One region of the Klebsiella sp. HN106 genome, then DNA from elsewhere that is predicted to be linked to it. Evidence: predicted binding sites of a transcription regulator. Region 1 holds the regulator's gene; each other region holds the start of a gene.
What was found. The regulator Fur, encoded in region 1, represses iron uptake genes when iron is present. The targets are predictions, from matches to a motif close to ATAATAATGAGAACNACTATCAA.
Positions count from the first base shown of each region.

Region 2: the regulator Fur is predicted to act here: its motif matches at 2,327-2,349, upstream of fhuE (ferric-rhodotorulic acid/ferric-coprogen receptor FhuE).
Region 3: the regulator Fur is predicted to act here: its motif matches at 2,172-2,194, upstream of fes (enterochelin esterase).

Region 1 is NZ_JBLURD010000002.1:384,845-389,145, reverse strand. It holds gene tcuB (tricarballylate utilization 4Fe-4S protein TcuB) at 1-118, opposite strand, end outside; gene tcuA (FAD-dependent tricarballylate dehydrogenase TcuA) at 105-1,508, opposite strand; gene tcuR (tricarballylate utilization LysR family transcriptional regulator TcuR) at 1,606-2,532, opposite strand; gene fur (ferric iron uptake transcriptional regulator) at 2,660-3,112, opposite strand; gene fldA (flavodoxin FldA) at 3,404-3,934, opposite strand; gene ybfE (LexA regulated protein) at 4,084-4,301, opposite strand, start outside.
Region 2 is NZ_JBLURD010000009.1:26,584-30,884, reverse strand. It holds gene fhuE (ferric-rhodotorulic acid/ferric-coprogen receptor FhuE) at 59-2,242, opposite strand; gene hinT (purine nucleoside phosphoramidase) at 2,596-2,952, shown strand; gene ACSIPU_RS19670 (YcfL family protein) at 2,958-3,332, shown strand; gene lpoB (penicillin-binding protein activator LpoB) at 3,345-3,980, shown strand; gene thiK (thiamine kinase) at 3,961-4,301, shown strand, end outside.
Region 3 is NZ_JBLURD010000002.1:501,001-505,301, reverse strand. It holds gene ACSIPU_RS09025 (TonB-dependent siderophore receptor) at 1-1,945, opposite strand, end outside; gene fes (enterochelin esterase) at 2,264-3,463, shown strand; gene ACSIPU_RS09015 (MbtH family protein) at 3,491-3,694, shown strand; gene entF (enterobactin non-ribosomal peptide synthetase EntF) at 3,705-4,301, shown strand, end outside.

The DNA of each region.
Region 1 (4,301 bases):
CGGCGCAAAACCCTTCGCAATAGCGGCAGGCGTTACAGACCTGCATCACCCGTTCAACTTCCGCTTCCGGCTCGGTGATGATCTGCGCGTCGATAATCAACTTTTCAAGCGACTTCATGATGTATCTCCTGCTGTGCCGCACGGGCGGCCTGCTGGCCGGCAATGCGGCCGAACGTCGTACCAATCGACATGCCTACGCCGGCGGTATAGCCTTTGCCCAACACGTTGCCGGCCATCATTTCGCCAGCAACGAACAGGTTACGGCTGGGTTTGCCCGCAAAATGGACGGCGGCGCGTTCATTGACGTACAGTCCGAGGTAGGTGAAAGTGATCCCCGGGCGCAAGGCGTAACCGTAGTAAGGCGGCGAATCGATGGGCCGCGCCCAGTGGGTTTTCGGTGGGGTCAGGCCTGATGTTGCGCAGTTATCAAGGCAGGTATGATCGAACTGGCCCGGCACGCAGGCGGCGTTATAGTGCGCGATGGTTTGCGCCAGACGCGCCGCGTCCAGCCCCAGTTGGCGAGCCAGTTCTTCGATAGTATTGGCCTGGGCGCCGGGAAAAACCGGCGGCATAAAGTGACCGATCGCTTTGCTGTCGATAATTGAATAGCCGATTTGTCCCGGCTGGTGGGCGACCAGCCGCCCCCAGATGGCATAACGTTTGGGCCAGAAATCTTCCCCTTCATCATAAAAGCGCTCGGCGTCGCGGTTTACGACCACGCCCAGCGATACGCAGTCCACGCGGGTGCAGATCCCGCCATCATAGAGCGGTGCCCGGGCGTCTATGGCGACGCAGTGTGACTGCGAGGGATCGCCGATAACGTCAGCCCCGGCGTCGATCATATATTTCAGCAGCACGCCCTGGTTAAAGCGGGTTCCGCGGATGAGAAAGTTATCGGCTGGCCATTCGCCGCGATCGTTCTGTCCCCACGCTTCGCGCAGCCACTCGCGGTTAGACTCAAAGCCGCCGGCGGCGAGGACGCAGGTTTTTGCGGCAATCCTTTCTTCACCCGCCAGCGCGGCGACGAATTCGCCGTTATATAATTCGAGCGCCTGGACCGGGGTGTTGTAGCGGATCTGTACACCCATCTGCTCCGCGCTGCGGTAATAAGCATTTATAAGAGCCTTGCCGCCGCCCATGAAAAAGGCGTTGGTGCGGGCGACGTGCAGTGCGCCGGAGAGCGGCGGCTGAAAGTTAACTCCGTGCTGGCGCATCCAGTCCCGGCACTGTGATGAGGTACGGATCACCAGCCGCGCCAGCGCTTCGTTGGTATTACCCTCGGTGACGCGCAGCAGATCCTGCCAGTACTCTTCTTCCGGATAGCTGTCGACCAGCACATCCTGCGGAGCATCGTGCATACAGCGAAGGTTCCGCGTGTGCTGAGAGTTTCCGCCGCGCCATTCTTTCGGCGCGGCCTCCAGCAGCAGCACGGACGCGCCGGATTCCCGGGCGGTCAAGGCGGCGCATAGCGCAGCGTTGCCGCCGCCAATCACCAGTACATCCACCATTTTTGGCTCCATTACGGTTTGCTTTATTGTTAAATTTGTAATGGAAATGTATGCGCTCAGGGCGGCAGGACGCTATGGCGTATTGCTAAAGAGGGGTTTAGTGTGCGTAAAGGCTGGCGCCAGGCCAGCGGCCAGATTCGACCAGCTGACGCATGACTTTTGCCAGTATGACTCGCGCGGCGAGACCCGATGGGGTCAGTTCATCATCGGAAAGACTGACGAGAAAATTAGGCCGACTGAGTATCGGATTGTTGATGCCGATCACTCTCAGGGGCTCGCCGTCGAGATGAGAAATCGCTGCTCCCGGCTGCAAAGTGGCGCCGAGGCCGTCGCGCACGGCGCGCATCAGCAGGGCCAGACCGTCGATTTCAGCGACCACATCGACATTAAGCGCATGCTCCTGGCACATCGCCTCCAGCCTGCCGCGCAGCCCATGCCCCAGGCTTGGCATAATCAGCGGGACAGCGGAGAGCTGGTCCGGCGAGATGCTATCGTCGGGAAGGGGAGCCAGTACCTTATGGGTGCCAATCAGAAACAGACGCTCTTCAAGAATCGGCCTGGCGCTCCAGCGCACAAGCTTCTCCTTCTGGAACACGATCGCTAAATCGAGCTGACGGGTGTTGATCATGCGTTCAAGGTTGCCGGAGAGACTTTCTACCAGATGCAGGCGGACGTCGGCATAGCTTTCGCGCATCGCGTTGATAAAGGGTACGCCGAGCACAGAGGCGGTGCTGGGGGCCATGCCGACGCTGACGTGGCCAGATAGCCGCGCCTCGCGCGCAGCAAGAACCGCATCATCAGCGTGACGCAGCGCCAGCTGCGCCTGTGAATAGAAGGCGAGGCCAGCGCTGGTGGGCATTACACCGCGAGACGTCCGTTGTAGCAGGCGAATGGCGAGTTCATTTTCCAGGCGCGCCATTTGTTGGCTAAGCGCGGAGACGCCGATATTCAGGTCAAGCGCGGCGCGGCCCATACTGCCGGTTTCAATAATGCGCACAAAATAGCGTAGCTGGCGAAGCTCCATAAGCACTCCGTATAAAGCAGGATGCACCGACAGTAAACGTATTCAGGCGCGAGAGGAAGAGGCGGCAGATGGCGGGCAAAAAAAAGCCAACCCGCAGGCTGGCTTTGGCTGATAAACGATGCGGTGATTATTTCTCTACCGCGTCGTGGGCATGTTCATCTTCGCGGCAGTCGCCTTCTGCACAGTGGCCGTACAGGTACAGACTGTGGTTGGTGAGGCGAATACCGTGTCTGGCGGCAATCTCACGCTGGCGCGCTTCGATGGAATCATCGCTAAACTCGATCACTTTGCCGCAGTCCAGGCAAATCAGATGATCGTGATGGTGCTGCTGCGTCAGTTCAAAAACGGATTTACCGCCTTCGAAATTATGACGGGTGACGATACCGGCGTCGTCAAACTGGTTCAGTACGCGGTAGACGGTGGCCAGGCCAATCTCTTCACCCATATCAATCAGGCGTTTGTATAAGTCTTCCGCACTGACATGATGGTTATCCGGTCCTTGCAGCACTTCCAGGATTTTTAATCTCGGAAGCGTCACTTTCAGGCCAGCTTTCTTTAATGCGGTATTGTTGTCAGTCATGCGGAATCTGTCCTGTTGCTAAACGATCTACTTCCATCAGCGGAAGTAATACAGAGAATCACCCGATGTAATGCGTCTCATTATAGAACTGCCATGGTGAAATGAAAACTGCAAGCATCGGGCCTTGTATGCTGTCAAAAACGAGGCACTCGCTACAAAGTGCTTCACGCGACCCCGTTAAATCAGAGGACATTGTACAGATATGTGATTAAAAGTTAAAAACTTGTAGCTATAACTTTGATTGCTTTTATCTATCAATTCGGCGAAATATGGTGATTACGCCGTTTAGACTCAGGCATTCTTGATTTCTTCGAGGTGCAGCTCCTCGGAAATCTGTTTTACCCATTTTTCGACGCGTTCGTTAGTCAGTTCAGGCTGACGGTCTTCGTCGATAGCCAGACCGACAAAATGATCGTCATCGGCCAGGCCTTTAGAGGCTTCAAAATGGTAGCCAGCGGTCGGCCAATGGCCAACGATAGTTGCGCCGCGCGGTTCGATGATATCGCGAATGGTGCCCAGCGCATCGCAGAAGTATTCAGCATAGTCTTCCTGGTCGCCGCAGCCAAAGAGGGCTACCAGTTTGCCATTAAAATCGATCTCTTCCAGCGTCGGGAAGAAATCGTCCCAATCGCACTGGGCTTCACCGTAGTACCAGGTTGGGATGCCGAGCAGCAGGATATCGTGAGCTTCCAGATCCTCTTTGCTGCTTTTGGCAATGTCGTGAACATCAGCAACATCTTTACCAAGCTGCTTTTGAATCATTTTTGCAATATTTTCGGTGTTGCCGGTGTCGCTGCCAAAAAAGATGCCGATGATTGCCATGAGTAAAATAACCTCTTGAAACTTAATGATGTGGTAGTGGCGTAATGCCCGCAGATAGGGGCAATGATAGCAGAACTGAGAAGGGCGCGGAAACAGCAATCACGCCCAACTGCACACTCTGCTACATGAAAGCTTATTTTTTGAGGGTTTTAGGCTTTATCCTGGCCGCGCAGGGCTGCCAGCTGGGTCATCAGCATCTCTTCGATCAGATCGCTGCGGTTCATGTTACGGGCTTCGGCCAGCTCATTGAGCGCATCGACCGCATCGGCATTGAGCTTAAGCTCCACGCGCTTCAGGCCGCGGCTCTTGTCGCGTTTAAGCTGATTGCGTTTGTTGATGCGCAGCTGTTCATCGCGCGAAAGCGGAT
Region 2 (4,301 bases), on a different contig from region 1:
TTTTAATGGCCGCAGGCGTTAAAAGCGCGCCCGCGGATTTTGTCACGTTAACCAGAGATCAGAACTGATAGCTGGCGGTAATGCTGAAGTTGCGCGGTTCGCCGTAGACAATTGAGCCATCGATGTTGGTGTCGTAGGTTTTATCGAACAGGTTATTGACGTTACCCTGCAAAGCAAAATTTTTAGTGACCTGGTAGCGAGTGAACAAATCAACCAGTGCGTAGCTGCCCTGTTCCGCACGGAAGGTGCCGTATGGCGTCGCGGTATCTTTATATACCCGGTTCTGCCAGTTAACGCCGCCGCCAACGGTCAGTTCAGGCATTACCGGCAGACGGTAGCTGGTAAACAGTTTGACGCTGGTTCGCGGCAGGTTGGGATTCACCGCATTGCCTTCATTATCTTCAGCGACAAAACGCGTCGCCCCAAAGGTCATCTGCCAGTTATCGGTAATCGCACCGTTGATTTCGAACTCCACCCCTTTGCTCACGGTTCCATCGACGGTTTTATAGGCTGCTTCGCCGTTGCTACCGGGGATTTGCCCGCCGGTCGCCTGGCCGAGATTATCCTGCTCGATGCGGAATATCGCGAGAGTCGTGGTTAATCGGCTGTCCATCCAGTCCGACTTCAGGCCCACTTCATAGTTATTCCCGGTAATCGGTGTCAGATACTTACCCGAGCTATCGCGCTTGTTCTGCGGCTGGAAGACCGAGGTATAGCTGGTGTAGGCCGACCAATTGTCGTTTATGTCGTAAACCAGCCCGGCGTATGGGGTGGTATGATTTTTCTCCATGTTGTAGGTCAGCGTCTCAATGCTCCAGTTGTTATAGCGGACGCCAAGGATCAGATGCAGCGGATCAAGCAGGGAAATACGCGTCGCGGCATACACCGATTTCATGCGCGTGGTATCGTCCTGCGCCAGACTCTGCGGGCCCCAGCTGGTTTCCGGGAACCCAGCGCTATTGAAGCTGTAGAAGCTGCCAATCTCATTGGGGAAGACGTTTGCCCACGAGCTGAAATAGCGGTTATTTTGCTTGCTGTAGCTGCCGCCTATCATCAGATTATGCTGGCGACCGAACAGGTCATAGCCGCCGTCGGTGAACAGATCCACGGCGTCGACTTTACGCTTTCCGCTATTCCAGCCGGTACCGCCTACGTAGTCATAGCCCGGACCGTAGCTGCTATAAGGCCCCTCCAGCATCCCGGTCGCTTTATTGACGTAAGCATCCACGTACATCATTTTGCTGTCGAACTTGACCTCGGAGTGAGTGGCGTTCAGCGTTGCCTGCCAGGTATCGGCAAAGCGTTGTTTCAGCGTAACGAAGACTTTATTGATCTCTTTGTCGTTATAGGCCCAGTCTGGAGCGGTGCTGTGGGCGCGATCGTAACGGTTTGTGCTGCCATCGGTATTCCAGCGCGGCAGACCGCCCCATGTCGGGCTATTGACGTTGATACGCTGATACTCGTAGCCGGCGGATAAACTGGTCGACGTCGCGAGATCCGCATCCACAATCCCCGAGAAGAACGTTTTTTCGCTGTTGTAACGATCGAGCCATGAGTCATTATTTTGATAACCAGCGATAATGCGCGCCCGCACGTTGCCATCTTCGGTTAGCGGGCTTTGCATATCGGCAACGTAGCGCTGCTTGTTCCAGCTGCCGTACTCCGCAGAGACATTTCCCTTGAACTCGCGGCTGGTCGCATGCTTACGGATCATATTGATCGACGCGGCGGGATTACCGGTGCCGGTCAGCAGACCATTCGCGCCGCGGACGACCTCCACCCGTTCGAAAAGGGCCATATCGGAAAGCGCGTCGCCCAGATTCCAGCGGGATTCAAACCAGGTCGGAATGCCATCGACCATATAGTTATCGATCTCAAAACCACGAGAGTAGTAGCTGGTGCGGTCAGAATCTGCCTGGCTGCTGCTGATCCCCATGGTGTGCTCCATCACATCACCCAGCGTTTGCAACTGCTGATCGCGCATCCGTTGTTCGGTGATGATACTGACCGATTGCGGGATATCGCGTTGGGCCATCTCCATTTTTGTCCCTGCGGAGGTGGTTTTGACGCTGTAATCCTGTTCTTGCGTATCCGAAGCGCTATCTGCGGAACCTTCTACAATAATAGTGTCTTCGGAGTGACCGGCAGCCTGGCTAAGGTTTGGGGAGAGCGCCAGCGCTATGCCCATCGCAAGCAGGGATGGAGCGTTACGCCCATCCCGGGAATGAGTGGAGAGAGACATCATAAACCCTTGATCATGAGATAATTGTTATTCGCTACGGCTCTCTGGCCGCGGTCGATCGTAAGCGCACTGCATTCATTTTGAATACAAATGAGAAATATACGCATTAATATTTAAACTGTAAATAAGGGTAAGCATGAAGGTCATAAAGGCGTTATTTCTGCCGTTGCATCGTTTCCAGGTAATAAACGATTAATCCGTCGGCAGCCAGGCGCTTTGTGGCGTAAGAAAAAACGCATTCAGGTTGAAAGAGGGGGAGTAACTCGCTCATACTCTTAGAGGAATTCCGTGCGTCCGCGTTTACCTGCAGGGGCAGGCCAGTGCACGGTATAAAAATGATTAAGGAATCAGTCATGGCAGAAGAAACGATTTTCAGCAAAATCATTCGCCGGGAGATCCCGTCGGATGTGGTTTATCAGGATGAGCTCGTTACCGCTTTTCGCGATATCTCTCCGCAGGCGCCGACCCATATTCTGATCGTTCCCAATATCCTGATTCCCACCGTCAATGATGTGACCGCAGAGCATGAGCTGGCTCTGGGGCGCATGATGACCGTAGCGGCGAAAATCGCCCGCGACGAGGGGCTCGCCGACGATGGCTATCGCCTGATCGTTAACTGCAATCGCCACGGCGGCCAGGAGGTCTATCATATCCATATGCACCTGCTGGGCGGCCGTCCGTTAGGCCCGATGCTGGCTCATAAAGGTTAAACTCCATGCGTGCAGCCCATATCGGCGCATTACTGGCCGTGACATTACTGGCCGGGTGCAGTTCGCATCCGGAAATACCGGTCAGCGATCAGCAAAGTCTGGTGATGGAATCAAACGTACTGGCAGCAGGAATCAGCGCTGAAGTACCAACGGTAACTGCATCCGAGATTCAGGCGACGGCGACCACCAGATTGTTCAATGAACGCCAGGTTCCGGTGACCGTGCATTATCGCTTTTTCTGGTATGACGCCAGGGGACTGGAAATGCATCCGCTGGAGTCTGCACGCAGCATAACGGTTCCTGCGCACTCTTCCGTTACGCTTTATGGCAGCGCCAATATTCTGGGGGCGCACAAGGCCCGACTTTATCTTTATCTGTAAGAGGTAATCGTAATGATTAAACTATGTCGCTATGCATTAGTTACCGCACTGGCGATATTCCTTGCCGGATGCGTGGGTCAACGTCAGGAACCCGCTCCCGTTGAGGAAGCGCAGCCGAAGCCGCAGCAGCCTGTTCAGCCGCAGCCGACTGTGCCGACTATTCCCGTGATACCGACCCAGCCGGGTCCGATTGAACACGGCGAGCAGCCTGCGCAGCCGGCGCCGCGCGTGCGTCATTTTGACTGGCACTCCGCGGTGCAGCCGATGATTGGTCAGATGCTGCAGGCCAGCGGCGTAAATGCGGGCAGCATTTTGCTGGTCGACAGCGTCAACAACCGCACTAACGGCACGTTGAATGCGGGTGAAGCCACCACGGCGCTGCGTAATGCGCTTGAGGGTAACGGAAAATTCACCCTGGTTTCCCAGCAGCAGCTGGGCGTGGCCAAACAGCAGCTTGGCCTGTCGCCACAGGATAGCCTTGGTAGTCGCAGCAAAGCGATGGGCATTGCGCGCACCGTTGGCGCACAGTATGTGCTCTATTCCAACGCAACCGGCAACGTCAATTCACCTGAGCTGAAAATGCAGCTGATGCTGGTACAAACCGGCGAAATTATCTGGTCGGGTAAAGGTGCTGTTCAGCAACAATAAGCTCACGCGCGACGAAGTGCTGTCGCGCTTTTTCCCCCACTATACGCCTGTCGCCGCGCTGTCCGAAACCGGGCTGAGCGGCGGCAGCTGTATTCTCAGCGATGGCCGGCGAAAGCGGGTGCTGCGCCAGCCGCACGACCCGCATGCGCCGTCCTGCGACTTCCGCCGCCAGTACCGTGTGCTTTCCCGCCTTCCCAATACCTTAGCGCCTGCGCCGGTTTTTTATTCTCCCGCCTGGATGGTGGTGGAATATTGCTCTGGCGACGTGGTCAACGCATTACCGGAGTGTCCGGCGCTCGCAGGGTTGCTGTATCATCTGCA
Region 3 (4,301 bases), 120 kb from region 1:
TCGACTGCACCGAAATATCCTCCTGAATCTGCCAGCTCAGAGTGGAGTTCAGGGTATATTCCGGAATAATCGACAGACGATCGCCGGTTTTCTTGTTTTTACTTTGCAGCATATAAGTGATGTTATTGGTCCAGTTCACCGTTTCGCTGACCGGCACGTTCAGGGTGCCTTCGAGACCTTCAACCACCGCTTTAGGCACGTTTTCCCACTGATAGATATCGGTTTTCACTTTACCGTTCGTCGTCTGTGAAATCGGCGCGTAGCCCGCTTCGATTTTATCGCGGTAGTCGTTACGGAACCATGTCACACCCGCCAGCCAGCCGTCGCGTTTAAACTCAAGGCCAATCTCTTTGTTGATGCTGGTTTCGGCTTTCAGGTCATCGTTACCCATCATGTAGCAACCGGTACCGTTGCCGCTGGCATAGCAGCCCTGGCCTTTACTATAGAGAATATAGTTCGGGTTGGTTTGGTACAGGCTCGGCGCTTTATAGGCGCGGGCGATGCCCATTTTTAACGTGAAGTCATCCCACAGACCCTGAGACAAGTTAAGCGACGGGCTCCAGTTGTTGCCGACGATCGTGTGATGATCGAAACGCAGCGCCGGCGTCAGCATGGTGGTGTCGGTCAGCTCCACGTTGTCTTCGGCAAACAGGGAGAAGATCTCGGCCTTCGAGTATGGGCTACGGCCGGTGCTGTCATAGCCGTCGATATCGCCGCCCATAAAGGTCTGGGTATTTGACGCCAAATCCTTCATCCGCTGCTGATTCCACTCGGAGCCCAGCGTCAGGTTCTGGTTAAACACCAGATCCAGAGGGATGTTGACTTCGCTGTGCAGCATCACGTCGGCGAGGTCGATATCGCTGAACTGGTTGCTGTTGAAGATACCTTCCGTGCCGCCCGCCAGACCTTCGCCTTTACGCGAGTTACGGGTACGTTCGTACTGGGCCCAGTTGCTGGTGGTCACGCCGTTATCCCAGCCGCCGTTCCAGGTGACGGAATAAGTCTGGCGATAGAGGCGGTTCGTCTCTTTCCCGTAGTTCTCTTTCACCAGATCGTTAGTATTGGTGTTCTGCGTATCGCCCGCGTAGAGGTTGCCCTGACGGCTGTAGCCGGATTCAAACTCCAGCGACTGCATCGGCGCGAAATCCCAGCGCACGACGCCGTTAATATTCTTATTTTTCACCCCTTCACGCCCGGCAGGCATGGTATTGGCATAGGCGCCGGTACGCTCGGATTGATGTCCGTCGTTGATATCCCAGGCATCGGCCTGGGTTTTGTCGAGGTTGCCCAGCAGGCGGAAGCTGAAATCGCCCCCCAGCGGGCCGCTGAGGCTAAAGTTGGTGCGTTTAGTCGAACCTTCGTCTTTATGCTCCGGGGCGTTCATGTAGGTATTCCATGAACCGTGCCATTCGCCGTCGCTCTTCTTGGTGATGATATTGACCACGCCGCCCGCCGCGCCGTTGCCGTAGCGCGCGGCCGCCGGGCCGCGAATGACTTCAATACGTTCGATCAGCTCCGGCGGAACCCATGAGGTATCGCCGCGGGTATCGCGCTCGCCGCGCCAGCCCAAACGTACGGAGTTGCGGCTGGTCACGGGCTTGCCGTCAATCAGGATCAGGGTGTTTTCCGGGCCCATGCCGCGAATATCAATCTGGCGATTGTTGCCGCGCTGGCCGCTGGTGGAGTTGCCGGTCAGGTTAACGCCCGGCATGGTACGGATAATTTCAGATACGTCGCGCGCAGGCGGACGTTTACGAATTTCATCTGCGGTGATGGTTGATACGCCAGGCGCCTGAAGGTTCTGCTCGGCGGCGGTGACAACCATGGTTTCATCAGCGGTTGCGGTTTTGCTATCGGAGACCGTTTCCGCCGCGCTTAGCGGAAAAGCAGCCCCGTAGATTCCCAGATTGACCAGCAAGGCCAGGGATTTGATCCTGTTATTCATTGTAAATCCTGCTTTTCGTCGCCGCCTTCCCCAAAGGCCCCTTCCCGTCGGGAGGGGAGGCGGTATCAATGTTGCCGGTAGAGAGCACAGGCACTCCGTCGCTGACCAGAACCCGGCTTTCGGGCTAAATTGTTTCCCCGAAAGTCCCGGCGCTGCATAAGCTCTCTCTGACATGTTTATTTTTTAAAAGACGCGCTTCCCACAGCGCGCTAATACGCTATTGCAAATGAAAATAGTTATCAATAATATTATCAATAAATATTGCGTTTATTAATGCGTTTGTTGATAAATGTCACGATAAACATAGGGTTGAAAGGAATGCATAAGACAGGATGCGACGACTGGTGGCGCCATATCTCCGGTCCGCAAATTGAGGTCGTGGACGACGCGTATCGGGTGACCTTTTGGTGGCGCGATCCGGCGGGCAACGAAGCCTCTTCGCCAACCCGGCGGGTATGGATTTATATTACCGGCGTGACTGACCATCATAAAAACGCCGTACCGCAAACGCTGCAGCGCATTCCCGGTACCGATGCCTGGTGCTGGCAAACCACTCTCTCTGCCGCCTGGCGCGGCAGCTACTGCTTTATTCCTTCCGCGCGGGACGACGACTTTTCCCCTCAGCTTTTTAACGGCGACAGCCCGGACCGCGCGTTGCTGCGCGAAGGCTGGCGCAAGCTGCTGCCGCGGGCGATTGCCGACCCGCTTAATCCGCAAAGCTGGAAGGGCGGGCGCGGCCACGCGGTCTCTGCGCTGGAGCTGCCGGACGCCCCCGAACAGCCCGGCTGGGCGCTGCGTGATGAACCTTATCAGCCGCCGGTCTGCATTGAATGGCAGAGCCAGCGACTCGGCAACCGTCGGCGGATATGGATTTACGCCACCGGCGATGCGCAGCCGCAAGCGCGCCCGCTGGCGATTTTGCTTGATGGTCAGTTCTGGGCAGAAAGCATGCCGGTATGGGCGCCGCTAGCAGGATTAACCCGCGAGAAGCGGTTACCGCAGGCGGTTTATCTGCTGATTGACGTTATCGATAACCAGCATCGCGCCGAAGAGCTTCCCTGCAATGAAACGTTCTGGCTGGCGGTTCAGGAAGAGCTGCTGCCGATGGTTCACCGGATAGCACCTTTCAGCGATAGCGCCGACCGAACCGTGGTGGCAGGCCAGAGCTTTGGCGGCCTGGCCGCGATGTTCGCCGCGCTCTACTGGCCCCGGCGATTTGGCTGCGTGCTCAGCCAGTCTGGCTCCTACTGGTGGCCGCATCGCGGCGGCGCGCAGACGGGCCTGCTGATTGAGCGGCTCAGCCGCGGCGAAATACAGCCGCAAGGGCTACGCATCTGGCTGGAGGCCGGCGTTCGCGAGCCGATCATTTTTCGCGCGAACCAGGCGCTGCTGACGCATCTGGAACAGCAGACGATTTTCTGGCGTCAGGTTGACGGCGGACATGATGCGCTTTGCTGGCGCGGCGGGCTGACGGCCGGGCTCATCCAGCTGTGGCAGCCATTAGGCCGTGAAGAGTAGCAAAGCGCGATTTACGAGGAATTTGATATGCAATTCAGTAACCCCTTCGACAATCCGCAAGGGCAGTTTTACATTCTGCGCAATGACCAGCAGCAGTTCAGCCTGTGGCCGCACCACTGCGCCCTGCCGGAAGGCTGGACGGTAGAGTGCCCGCCGCAGTCGTTAGAGGCGTGCAACGCCTGGCTGGCGGAGAACTGGTCAACGCTTACCCCCGCGCACTATGCATCCTGAGGAGCTCACAATGACCACACGTTTACCGCTGGTTGCGGCTCAGCCGGGGATCTGGATGGCGGAGCGCCTCTCGACGCTGCCCGGCGCCTGGAGCGTGGCCCACTATGTTGAGCTGCGCGGCGATATCGACCCGACCTTGCTCGGGCGGGCGATTGTCACCGGGCTCTCTCAGGCTGACACCCTCAGCATGCGTTTTTGTGAAGATAACGGCGAAGCCTGGCAGTGGGTCGATGAAAATCGTCATTTTGCCGAGCCGGACTATCGGGATCTGCGCACGTCGCACGACCCGCACGCTGCCGCGCTGGCGCTGATGCAGGCCGATCTCGGGCAAAACCTGCGCGTGGACGGCGGTAATCCGCTGGTCTGCCATCAGCTGCTGCGGGTGGGGGATAAGTGCTGGTACTGGTATCAGCGTTACCATCATTTGCTGGTCGATGGCTTCAGTTTCCCGGCTATTACCCGCCAGATCGCCGCGATTTATCGCGCATGGCAGCGCGGCGAAGATACGCCAGCTTCGCCGTTCACGCCGTTTGCCGAGGTGGTGGAAGAGTACCAGCGCTACTACGGCAGCGACGCCTGGCAGCGTGATAAACAGTTCTGGCAGGCG